Regions from separate parts of the Cytobacillus oceanisediminis genome, predicted to be linked through region 3. Evidence: riboswitches for the same ligand, from Rfam matches in the RefSeq annotation. Region 3 holds a riboswitch; each other region holds the start of a gene.
The links. Region 3 has a riboswitch for S-adenosylmethionine ahead of IRB79_RS07415 (homoserine dehydrogenase). Riboswitches for the same ligand answer to the same signal wherever they lie in the genome.
Positions count from the first base shown of each region.

Region 1: another riboswitch for S-adenosylmethionine. It lies ahead of IRB79_RS25485 (methionine ABC transporter ATP-binding protein); the one in region 3 lies ahead of IRB79_RS07415 (homoserine dehydrogenase).
Region 2: another riboswitch for S-adenosylmethionine. It lies ahead of IRB79_RS09385 (2,3-diketo-5-methylthiopentyl-1-phosphate enolase); the one in region 3 lies ahead of IRB79_RS07415 (homoserine dehydrogenase).

Region 1 is NZ_CP065511.1:5,046,520-5,050,726, reverse strand. Features, by position in the region: gene IRB79_RS25495 (MocR-like pyridoxine biosynthesis transcription factor PdxR) at 1-618, opposite strand, end outside; gene IRB79_RS25490 (DMT family transporter) at 750-1,664, shown strand; SAM riboswitch class I at 1,738-1,836, shown strand; SAM riboswitch class I at 1,936-2,036, shown strand; gene IRB79_RS25485 (methionine ABC transporter ATP-binding protein) at 2,145-3,176, shown strand; gene IRB79_RS25480 (methionine ABC transporter permease) at 3,217-3,816, shown strand; gene IRB79_RS25475 (MetQ/NlpA family ABC transporter substrate-binding protein) at 3,835-4,207, shown strand, end outside.
Region 2 is NZ_CP065511.1:1,822,956-1,827,162, forward strand. Features, by position in the region: gene IRB79_RS09375 (carbon-nitrogen family hydrolase) at 1-222, opposite strand, end outside; gene IRB79_RS09380 (pyridoxal phosphate-dependent aminotransferase) at 366-1,538, shown strand; SAM riboswitch class I at 1,630-1,733, shown strand; gene IRB79_RS09385 (2,3-diketo-5-methylthiopentyl-1-phosphate enolase) at 1,820-3,052, shown strand; gene IRB79_RS09390 (2-hydroxy-3-keto-5-methylthiopentenyl-1-phosphate phosphatase) at 3,045-3,707, shown strand; gene IRB79_RS09395 (methylthioribulose 1-phosphate dehydratase) at 3,704-4,207, shown strand, end outside.
Region 3 is NZ_CP065511.1:1,417,889-1,422,095, forward strand. Features, by position in the region: gene yhbH (sporulation protein YhbH) at 1-810, shown strand, start outside; gene IRB79_RS07405 (general stress protein) at 868-1,482, opposite strand; gene IRB79_RS07410 (NUDIX hydrolase) at 1,692-2,330, shown strand; SAM riboswitch class I at 2,407-2,508, shown strand; gene IRB79_RS07415 (homoserine dehydrogenase) at 2,621-3,838, shown strand; gene IRB79_RS07420 (hypothetical protein) at 4,184-4,207, opposite strand, start outside.

The sequences.
Region 1 (4,207 bases), 1.7 Mb from region 3:
CTTTTCCAGAAATACGGGTGCCCCTCTTTGCACAAGTCCGAGTGAAACAAGCTGCAGCGCTTGCAGCCCTCCAGAAACAATAAGTATGGAGGAAGGAGATGCGAAGATTCCGTATGCTGCCAAATACTCACTGACTGCCTGTCTTAATGGCAAATACCCCTTTGGTTCCTCATAACCGAGTTCACACAATTCATCAGCAGCTTCCTTTAGAACTTTCTTCATCGTTTGCACAGGGAAAATTTCAGGGGAAAGCTCTCCTTTGCTGAGCTGTATAAAAGTGGGATCCATTTCTAAGTCATTAATTTCCTGAACGATCTTTTCGCTGGCTCTGTGTATCCCTGTATCGATATATTCACTCCAGTTGGCAGACTGCCTTGAAGCGAGCAGAGTCCATGTATTATTAATAACCTTAGTGCCAACCCCCGTTTTCCCTTCTATTAGTCCATCTGCAGCAAGTTCTTCCAGAGCAGTGATAATTGTGCTTCGGTTTACTCCAAACTCCTCAGCCAGTTTCCGCTGGCTTGGAATTTTACTTCCGATTGGCCATTCACCTTTGGAAATCTTTTCTTTAATAGTCTCAATAACTTGCTGATATTTTGGCAATTGTGTTGTATCCATCTATATAACCGCCTTCATGAAAATTGGCTGGTAAAATTCTTTCCTAATTGGTTGAGGACATTGTATCAGTTATTGACTATCATGAAAAGCAGCACAGATAATGGCTGGAAATGTTGATAAGGGGGATGAAATTGGCTCATAAAAAACTAATGATTATCGGGGCACATAGTTCTATCATCATTCTCTGGGCATCCGCATTCCCGGGAATTCGGGCTGGACTTGAATCGTACTCCCCTGAGCACCTTGCCCTTTTTAGACTTTTAGTAGGTTCCGCTGCACTTGGTGTCTTAGCACTGCTGACAAGGATGCGTCTTCCGGATATAAAAGATCTTCCTGCTATTTTTATACTTGGATTCCTTGGTTTTACGGTTTATCATACAGCACTCAACATTGGGGAAAAAACAGTAAGCGCCGGGCCGGCAAGCTTGATTGTATCAATGACTCCGATCTTTTCGGCTGCTTTGGCTGCTCTATTTTTAAGGGAAAGGTTTGGAAGGGTAAGGTGGACTGGTTCCGCAGTCAGTTTTGCGGGTGCCGCACTTATTTCGCTTGGTATAGGAGGCGGGCTTGAAATTCAAACCGGTATTTTATTCGTCCTGCTTGCTTCCATTTCAGAAAGCATCTATTTCGTGTTTCAGACTAAATATTTAAATAAATACGGATTTTTGTCATTTACATCATATACGGTATGGGCAGGGACTAGTTTTATGCTGATTTATCTTCCTGGGCTTGGTAATGAGATTTTTCATGCGTCGGCCGAATCCACTTTAAGTGTCCTCTATTTGGGGATTTTTCCAACGGTAATTCCATATATTGCCCTCGCTTTTCTTGCGTCCGTAGGAGGGGCTTCTGAAGCGACAAGCTCTCTTTACCTGACACCAGCAATAGCGTTTGTTATTGCGTGGATTTGGCTGGGAGAGGTGCCGGCTATGTTATCCATTGCGGGTGGTATGATCGCTCTGGCAGGTGTGATGATTATTCACCGTAAAGATAGCTCTATTAAAGTAACAGAAATTTATGAAAATGGGCCAAGTGAAAATATTTGAAAAATAATGATTGACATCCTTTTCTTTATGGTGGTAAAGTAATAAGCATATTAACAACCGAATAATAAAAATCTTCTTATCAAGAGAGGTTGAGGGACTGGCCCTATGACACCTCGGCAGCGGACAGCGTGTACCGTGCCAAATCCAGCAAGCATTGCTTGAAAGATAAGGAGAGGACCATTGATAAATGCTGCCCTCTTCTTTCTTTAGAAGAGGGTTTTTGTTTTACCCGGAAAATACAGCGGGATTCTATTCATAAACATATGAATAATTCTTATCGAGAGAAGCAGAGGGACCTGGCCCAATGAAGCTTCGGCAGCAGGCAGACTGCACTGTGCCAAATCCAGCAGGCGAAAGCCTGAAAGATAAGGAGAGGACTTCAAAAAACCTCTTCTGATGGAAGGGGTAAATTTCAGGATATAATTCTTAGTTTTTGCATAGGAATAATAAGATATAACTTTAGAAAAGGAGAGATGCTGAATGATAGAGTTTCAGAATTTAAAGAAAGTCTATGAAAGCGGAGGACAGCAGGTAGCTGCTTTAAATGGAATAGACTTAAAGATTAATAAGGGTGAGATTTTCGGTGTGATCGGCTTCAGCGGTGCGGGAAAGAGTTCTTTGATCCGTTGTGTCAATTGGCTGGAGAAGCCGACTTCAGGAAAGGTCATTGTCAGCGGACATGATCTGACGGCTTTATCTGTAAGAGAAATTCGCGAAGTGAAAAGAAACATCGGGATGGTCTTTCAGCATTTTAACCTTTTAAACTCGAAAACAGTGTTTGCCAATGTGGCGATGCCGCTCACACTGGCTAAGGTCCCTAAGGATGAAATAAAAAAGCGTGTCCAAGAACTATTAGAATTCGTGGGGCTTGCAGACAAGGCGAACAGCTATCCCGATCAGCTGTCAGGCGGTCAAAAGCAGCGGATCGGAATTGCCAGGGCGCTGGCGACCCAGCCTTCCATTCTATTATGTGATGAAGCGACTTCAGCTCTGGATCCGCAGACAACCAGCTCTATCCTGCAACTGCTGAAAAAAATAAATAAAGAATACAACATTACTATTCTGATCATTACACATGAAATGTCTGTAATCAGAGAGATCTGTGATCGTGTCGCTGTCATAGAGGCAGGAAAAATTATCGAAGAAGGAACCGTCTTTAATGTCTTTTCCTCACCAAATACACAAACAGCGAAAAACTTTGTCAGCACTGTCATGAATGATCAAATACCTGACTCCATTAAAGAAGTGATCGAAAGACAGCAAGGGCTTCAAAAGGTATTTAGAATCAACTTTGTTGGAAGTTCTGCCGGACAGCCGCTGCTCTCGCAGGTTGCCAAAAAGTTTAATATCGACTTCAACGTCCTGTTTGGAAATATTACTGAACTTCAGGGAACACCTTTTGGCAACCTGATTGTTGAATTCCAGGGTCCGGACAGTGAAATCAGACGTGCTATTCAGTACATCAGCCAGGAAAAAGTTTCAATAAAGGAAGTGACATCACGTGCTAGTTAATCAGGAAAAAATCATAGAAGCCTTAATCGAAACGGTCCAAATGGTGGCATTCTCATTGCTGTTTTCAGCTGTTATCGGACTGCCGCTTGGCATATTGCTTGTCGTGACAAGGAAAGGGCATCTGCTGGAAAACCTCGTTGTTTTTAACATCATAAACAGCATTATTAATATTTTCAGATCTGTTCCCTTCATCATTTTAATGGTAGCCATTATCCCAATTACCAGGCTTATTGTCGGAACATCGATTGGTACGGCTGCAGCCGTAGTGCCGCTGGTATTTTATGCCGGGCCCTATATTGCAAGATTAATAGAAAACTCATTGCTTGAGGTAGATCCGGGAGTCATAGAAGCTGCAGAAGCAATGGGTGCAACACCGGGCCAGATAATTATTAAATTCTTGATTCCGGAAGCACTCAGTTCGCTGGTATTAGGCTTTACAATTGCGACAATCGGATTGGTCGGAGCATCAGCCATGGCCGGGGCAGTCGGAGGCGGCGGGCTTGGTGACCTCGCCATTACCTACGGCTACCAGCGATTCGATACAACAGTCATGCTGATTACCGTTGCGATCTTAGTTGTCATGGTTCAGGGCCTGCAGTCATTCGGGAATATTTTATCCAAAAAAATCAGAAGAAGATAAATGAGGAGGAAATACATCATGAAAAAACTATTTTTAACATTTATTATTTTAGCATTGGCTGTGTTCACTGCAGCATGCTCAAGCACGACTGGCGGAGAAGAAACAAAGAAAATTAAATTAGGTGTCAGCGGTTCTGATACACGCATCTGGGACTTTATTGCAGAAAAGGCTGAAAAGGAAGGCATTGAAATTGAAGTTGTGACATTCTCTGACTATGTGCAGCCAAACGTTGCCCTTGCAGAAGGCGATCTTGATGTGAATGCATTCCAAACAGTCGCTTATTTTGACACTTTTATTAAAGAGCATAATATGGATCTTACCCCAATAGCGACAACTGTATTAGCACCAATGGGTCTTTATTCTGAAAAAGTAAAATCTGTAGAAGACATTC
Region 2 (4,207 bases), 410 kb from region 3:
CTGTGCGGCCTCTTTTAAAAAAACTAGTGCTGACCCGGCAGCCTGGTCTGCAATTTCACCCAATCTGGTCAAATCATAGCCTGTAGTCCAAAGTTCCGGCAGTACAATAACATCCGGAGTAGCATTAAGCGCCTTTTTAATCATGGTTTCGGCTGTTTTAAAATTCTCCTCAGGTTTCCCAAATGCAATATCCATTTGCAAACAGGCAATCTTTAATTTCATAAAACTCCCCCGCAATCATCTTATCCTTATGGTAAAATTAGTCCGATAGATGGAAATTTTCAAAATTTTACTTTACAACTTACCATTTACGTTATATCATTTGTGACTATATTTTCAATCTTTTTTTTAAGCAGGTGAACAATTTGGTAAATTATCCGCAATCAGATCTTTTAAAAAGTCTGCCTAAACAGTTTTTTGCATCTTTGACAGCCAAAGTGGGAAAAAAACTCGAACAAGGTTATGATGTCATCAATCTTGGACAGGGAAATCCTGATCTGCCTACCCCAGAGCATATTGTCAAGAGTCTTCAAAGTGCGGCCGTAAATCCGCAAAACCATAAATATTCTCCTTTCCAGGGCTTCCCGTTTTTAAAAAAGGCTGCTGCAGACTTTTATAAAAGGGAATTTGATGTTGAATTGGATCCCGGAACCGAAATAGCCATCCTTTTTGGTGGTAAATCCGGCCTGGTTGAAATCCCTCAATGCCTTTTAAACCCTGGGGACAGCATATTGGTTCCGGACCCGGGATATCCTGATTATTGGTCAGGTGTTGCACTTGCCAAAGCAAAAATGGTGACAATGCCTCTAAGAGAAGAAAATAATTTCTTGCCAGTTTACAGTGAATTGTCAGCAGACCAGCTAAATACAGCCAAACTGATGTTCCTTAATTACCCAAATAATCCGACTGGAGCAGTGGCAAACAAGGATTTTTTTCAGGAAACAGTTGATTTGAGCCGAAGTCATGGCATTTGCATCGTCCATGATTTTGCATATGGCGGTATTGGTTTTGACGGCAAAAAGCCTGAAAGTTTTCTTCAGGCAGAAGGGGCAAAAGAGGTCGGAATTGAAATTTATACTCTTTCAAAAACCTTTAATATGGCAGGCTGGAGAGTTGGATTTGCAGCTGGAAATGCAAGTGTCATCTCAGCACTGAATCTTATGCAGGATCATCTATACGTCAGCTTGTTTGGTGCTGTTCAGGAAGCTGCAGCAGCTGCTCTGTCAGGACCCCAGGATTGTGTTAATGAATTGAATTCCATATACCAATCCAGACGGAATACATTCATCTCTGGCCTGAGGGAAATTGGCTGGGATGTACAAGCTCCTAAAGGCTCCTTTTTTGCATGGCTCAAGGTCCCTGAACAATTTACATCGGAAGAGTTTGCTGACTATCTCTTGGACAAAGCGCATATTGCGGTTGCACCTGGCATCGGATTTGGTGATTTTGGAGAAGGGTATGTGAGAGCTGGTTTGCTGACATCTGAGGATAGACTTAAAGAAGCGGTGGCCCGAATACAAAAATTAGATTTATTTTAATTTTTTTCATAATTCAATTGACAAAAACACGAAGCACTGTCATAATTCTAATTAAATTTTAATTCTAAATTAACTGAATACTCATTTCGTTTTCTTATCAAGAGCAGGCGGAGGGACTAGCCCTATGAAGCCCGGCAACCGACTTATACCTGAGCACGGTGCTAAATCTTGCAGCTTATAGCTGAAAGATAAGAAGATGTTAGATTGCTATGCTAACCTCTTCTTATTTGAAGAGGTTTTTTATTGTTCTCATTCTTTGATTTTTGAAAGGAAGAATATACATGAGTGAAATTATTGCAACGTATCTGATTCATGATGAAAAACATAACCCGGAGAAAAAGGCCGGGGAGATCGCTTTAGGCTTAACGGTCGGGTCATGGACCCATTTGCCCGAACTTGAAAAACAGCAGCTGGAAAAGCATAAAGGCAGGGTCGTTTCTGTTGAAGACCTTATTAAAGATGAAGAAAGAAAGGAAACAGCCGCAGTCATTAAGATTGCCTATCCCACTGTTAATTTCAGTCCGGATTTACCGGCAATATTAACAACAGTCTTTGGAAAACTGTCATTGGACGGAAAGATTAAATTGTTAGATTTACAGTTTTCCAATGAACTTAAAAGCTTTTTCCCCGGGCCTCGATTCGGGATTGACGGACTGAGGGAAAAACTGAATGTATATGACAGACCCCTTCTGATGAGCATCTTCAAAGGGGTGCTCGGCAAAGACATGGATTTTTTAACTTCGCAGCTGAGGGAACAGGCCCTAGGGGGCATCGACCTTGTAAAAGATGATGAAATTCTATTTGAAAACCGCCTTACACCTTTTGAAGCCCGGATAACCGAAGGCAAAGAAGTGCTAAGGCAGGTTTATGAGGAAACAGGCCACCGTACCCTATATGCTGTAAATTTAACAGGCAGGTCTTTTGAATTAAAAGATAAGGCAAGGAAGGCATCCAGACTTGGTGCAGATCTTCTTCTGTTCAATGTATTCTCTTATGGGCTCGATGTTTTGCAGTCATTAAGAGAAGATGATGAGATTGGGCTGCCTATCATGGCACATCCTGCAGTTAGTGGAGCTCTTTCTGCTTCAAGTGTTTATGGGATTTCCTATCCTTTGCTTTTAGGCAAACTCCTCAGGTATGCAGGTGCAGACTTGTCTCTATTCCCTTCCCCTTATGGATCGGTTGCCCTTGAAAAAACTCAGGCATTATCAATTGGGGATGCTCTGACTAAGAATGATTTCTGCAAAAGAACCTTTCCGGTTCCATCAGCCGGCATCCATCCGGGTCTTGTGCCTCTGCTTTTCGAAGACTTCGGAATAGACAGTGTAATCAATGCCGGAGGCGGCGTACATGGGCATCCGGATGGGGCAAGAGGAGGCGGTTTGGCATTCCGCCAGGCAATTGATTTAATTTTAAAGGGGGCTTCTTTGACAGATGCTCCATCAAACTTCCCTGAATTAAAAAAAGCGATTGATCTGTGGGGGTACAAAGAGGTGGCTGTAAAGAATGGCTAAAATAGCGGTTTTTTGTGATTTTGATGGAACTATTACCGAAAATGATAACATCATTCATATCATGAAGCACTTTGCTCCTTCCCAATGGGAAGGGATAAAAAATCAAGTTCTGGGACAGGAAATTTCCATTCAAGAAGGAGTAGGAAAGATGTTTTCCCTTCTCCCAAGCAGTCTGAAAGATGATATCACCGATTTCATCTTGGAAAATGCGAGAGTAAGAGAGGGATTTCAGCCATTTATCGATTATCTGGCAAAAGAAAATATACCGCTTTATATAGTCAGCGGAGGAATAGATTTTTTTGTGGCTCCTGTACTGGATAAGTATGGACCCTTTGAAGAGGTGTTCTGCAATAGTTCTGATTTTAGCGGTGATACAATTAAAATCTTATGGCCCCATAGCTGCGATGAAAATTGCAATAATAATTGCGGCTGCTGCAAGCCTTCCATTATGAGGAAACTAGAAGGTGAGGACACCTTTAAAGTGGTGGTCGGAGATTCAGTAACTGATCTGGAGGCTGCAAAACAGGCAGACTTTGTCATAGCAAGAGACCTGCTCCTGGAGAAAAGCAAAGAGATGAACCTTAATCATTGTGCCTTTGAATCGTTCTATGATTGCATTGAGCTTTTAAAAAGATTAAATGAGGTGAGGGTATGAGCAGACTTGAGGAAAAATGGAATGAGCTTGCAGATATTAAGGATGAGCTCGCAGAAAGGGACTGGTTTATGGGAACGAGCGGAAATCTGGCCATTAAGGTCAGCGGACGTCCCCTTCAATTCCTCGTAACAGCAAGCGGAAAGGATAAAAGGAAACGCACTGATGAAGACTTTCTCCTTGTTGATGAATTCGGACACCCGGCAGGGGAAACACAACTAAAGCCATCCGCTGAAACACTTCTGCATACTGAGATATATAGAAGAACAAAAGCTGAATGCAGTCTTCATGTACATACAGTAGATAATAATGTCATCTCAGAAATTTATGGTGATCAGGAGGCAGTAACATTTAAAGGGCAAGAGCTGATTAAAGCATTTGATAAATGGGAGGAAGATGCTGTTCTTGAGATTCCGATTATTCCGAATCATGCACATATTCCCACGCTGGCTAAGTGTTTTTCTTCCCATATACATGAAGATGCAGGTGCTGTTTTAATAAGA
Region 3 (4,207 bases):
GCTGAAGTATCACTGATGGAAATTGAAGAAGCATTATTTAAACAATTGGAATTGCCTAATTTAAAAAGAAAAGAGCAGGATGAAAACCTGGTAGAGGACATTGAATTTAATGATATCAGAAAGACTGGATTAATGGGCAATATTGATAAGAAACGCACCATGATGTCGGCATTTAAGCGCAATGCAATGAGTGGAAAAGCAGCGTTCCACCCAATTTATAAGGAAGATTTGAAGTTTAAGACCTGGAATGAAATTGTAAAGCCTGATTCAAAGGCTGTTGTGCTTGCGATGATGGATACGAGCGGCTCGATGGGGATCTGGGAAAAGTATATGGCCAGAAGCTTTTTCTTCTGGATGACGCGGTTTCTGAGAACCAAATATGAGACAGTCGAGATAGAATTTATTGCCCATCATACTGAAGCAAAGGTGGTCTCAGAAGAGGACTTTTTCTCAAAAGGAGAAAGCGGGGGAACCATTTGTTCATCTGCCTATCGTAAAGCACTTGAACTGATTGATGTCAAATACGACCCGCACAAATATAATATTTACCCTTTTCACTTCTCAGACGGTGATAACCTGACCTCTGACAACGCCCGCTGTGTTAAGCTAGTGGAAGACCTGATGAAGGTGTCCAATATGTTCGGATACGGTGAAGTAAACCAGTATAACCGCCACTCGACCCTGATGTCAGCCTATAAAAATATTAAAAATGAGGATTTCCGCTATTATATCCTTAAGCAAAAAGCAGATGTATTCCATGCGATGAAGAGTTTCTTCAAACAGGAGGAAGATAAGAAGAAGTACGCTTAAGAGAGGGGAACCTCTCTTTTTTATTCCGAAAAAAAGACCCCAATCGGGGGCCTTCTGCTATTTGAGCCTTTCTTTCGTATGTCGATCATCCCGGTTTAATTCAGCACTGGTTTTCACATCTGCAGACTTGGGTGAAACGTGAACACGATTGATTTCCTGATTATCGGCAGCACATGAGTTACGGGATTTATCTGCCAGTGTTTTGATATCTGCTTCATGGACAACTTCCCGGGCTGAAGCGCTTTCGAGGTACCCTTCTGAGTCTTCAGCAGTGATCCTCTGATTGTCCTCCTGGGAAGTGGGATAGTTCCCATAGTAGTCCGCGATTAAGACGTATTTTCCATCAAATACCATGCTTGCGTATTTATCCAGGTCATGTTCATCAAACCGTGTACCATCTTTTTTATCAGGATCCATTCCAGAACTTGTGGCTGGATCTTCTCCCATAAAAAGGGCTTTCACTGAATCAAGAAAGCGCTGATTGCCGAGCTCCTGGGATCCGACTATTCGCAAGTTCACTCCATGATTGTCTGCAAAGCTTTCAAGGTTCGCTCCATCTTTTGAAACAATCACCAGGTTGTCTTTCTGATACCCGTTTGACTCTGCCCCTTCAATAGCATCTTTTAGATCTTCCTGTGTATCATACCCGCCTACTAGTATATTTTTTTTCATATTTTCACTCCTAATGTCATATTATATTTTCTATTTTCCCTGAATTGCAGGCGGAGAAACTTTCTTTTTCTATTGAAGGGCTGACAGATAAGTAATAAACTGTGCAGAATCATTACATGGTACAAGCCGTATGAATTAATAAAACACAGTAAATACAGTATGATAAAGATAATAGCCGAAAAATTGGAATCGCTGCTGGAGGTGGGTATATGGAGATTGAGAAACTGGCTAAAAGGTTGGGTAACAGGACCCCAGTTATTTTAGGGAGTGAGCGATTTTTGAAATTCGCTATTTTGCTTCCGCTTGTTGAGAAAAATAATGAGGTACATGTCCTTTTTGAAGTGCGTTCACTTAAAATGAGAAGGCAGCCTGGGGAGGTCTGTTTCCCGGGCGGGAGAATAGATCCGGAAGATAGGGATGAGGAGCATACGGCCATCCGTGAGACCTCAGAGGAACTCGGCGTGAGTGAAGACAGCATTACAGATGTGTCCCCGCTGGATTACATGATTTCCTTCGGACAAATTATTTACCCTTATGCAGGCATTATCCATAATCCTAACCAGATTGTGCCAAACCCTGACGAAGTAGAAGAAGTTTTTACCGTGCCTCTTTCCTTTCTAAAAAATGTAAAGGCGGAAACGTATCACGTGAATTTTAAAGTGGAGCCCGAAGAAAATTTTCCTTTTGACTTGATTGCCGGGGGTGAAAATTACAAATGGCAGACAAGGAAAGTAGAAGAAGTATTTTACTATTTTGAGGATAAGGTTATTTGGGGGCTGACTGCCAGAATTCTTAAGCATTTTCTTGAAATCATTACTGAAGATTTCGAGGAAAGTGAAAGCGTTTGAAGAAAATAATTTTCAAAAAAGGTTGACGCAGTCCTTATAAATGTTTATGATTCATATAAATTGAATACTTAGAAACTTCTTATCAAGAGAGGCGGAGGGACTGACCCTATGAAGCCTCGGCAACCAGCATTTATGCACGGTGCCAAATTCAGAGGAATACATTTTCCGAAGATAAGAAGGCGGAATGAACGAAATGTAAATTCAAACCCCTTCTTGTCTGTAATGGACGGAAGGGGTTTTTTGTTTTTACAGGTATCTGCACTTTAAATATTAACCAGGGGGAATGAGAAATGTCAGCGATAACGATTGGGCTATTGGGGTTTGGAACAGTTGGAAAAGGAGTGTATGAAACGATCAGCAAACATCAGGGAAGGCTTCAGGCGATATTCGGGAAAGAAGTTAAGGTCTCGGCCATCCTTGTCAAAAATGTGAGTAAGCATTCTTTGCGCGATGATGAGGTGCTTTTAACTGATGACTTTCAAGATATTATTGAGCTTCCTAAGCTTGATGTCGTAATTGATGCCATTGTTGGCAGGGAACCAGGCTATACGTATTTGCGCCAGGCAATATCGAGAGGATGCCATGTCATTACAGCAAATAAGGAGATGTTTGCATTCCATGGAAGTGAGCTTGCGAGGCTCGCAAAAGAAAATAATGTATCATTAGGATTTGAAGCAACAGTCGGAGGCGGAATCCCTATAATTCAGACTATCAAGCAGCTGCTGAATGCCAACAAGATTGAACGGATCGAAGGAATATTAAATGGCACATCCAATTTCATTTTGACAAGTATGCGCGAGGAGAGCTTATCATTTGAAGAAGCACTGAAAATAGCTCAGGAAAAAGGATATGCAGAAGCCGATCCCAAAAATGATATCGAAGGATATGACGCTTTTTACAAAGCGGTTGTTCTGAGCGAGCTGGTATTCGGGAAAGCACCGGCGCAGGAAACATCTGTTAGAGAAGGCATTACTGACATTACAATTGAGCAAATTCGTATGGCTGATTCCCTGGGACTGAAATTTAAACATGTAGCATCAATTCAGAGGGAAAAAGATGCTATCCGCTGTACTGTAAAACCGGTCCTGACAGGGGAGGCACATCCCTTGTACAGAGTAGAAGGAGTGCAAAATGCAGTTTCGATTGATGCGGATATAGTCGGGAATATCAGCCTGCAGGGTCCTGGAGCCGGCATGTTTCCGACAGCTAGCGCAATTATTGAAGATTTGATTCATGTAGGCAGAGCCGATATTCCTTCAGTCTTTGAGGAAGGCAAGTCGGAAGGGACTGTTCTTGACGAGCCAGTTTGGATCATCTGGGGTGATGCTGATAAAGCGGGATTGCCTGAGGGATGTGAAATAATCAGAAAAGTGTCAAAAGATGTCTTCATCTTTAAGGCATCATTGGAAGCTGTGTCATTATTAGATACATCAGATTTGAAGGCTTATCAGGTGCTTGGAGACTATGCTCCGGCTGCAAAGGAAAATAAACAGGTACAGACGGTATAACCTGAAAGCATAATGAAAAAGCAGGAGGGGCAAGCTTATGAGCTGCCCCTCCCGAAGTATGTTTAGAGATGGTGGATGTTATCGCAGTCCAACTGCCCGTACAGGCCCGTCAGCAGAACAAAGACTAAAAACGCCACGTTCTCCCAAAAGCTATCACTTTCGGTCGTGCGATGCATCGCTGCCGCAGCTTTCCTTATCCTGTGGCAACGTCTTTGTGACCCGCTTCCTCCCAAAAGCTGTCGCATTTGGTCGTGCGATGCTCATGCTGACGAAGCCTTCCTTGTCCTGTGGGCCTCAACTAACAATCAGTGGGGTATAAAGCCCCCCACTGATTGAAGTTTCACTTTATGCCTGCTGGTTCTTTAACAA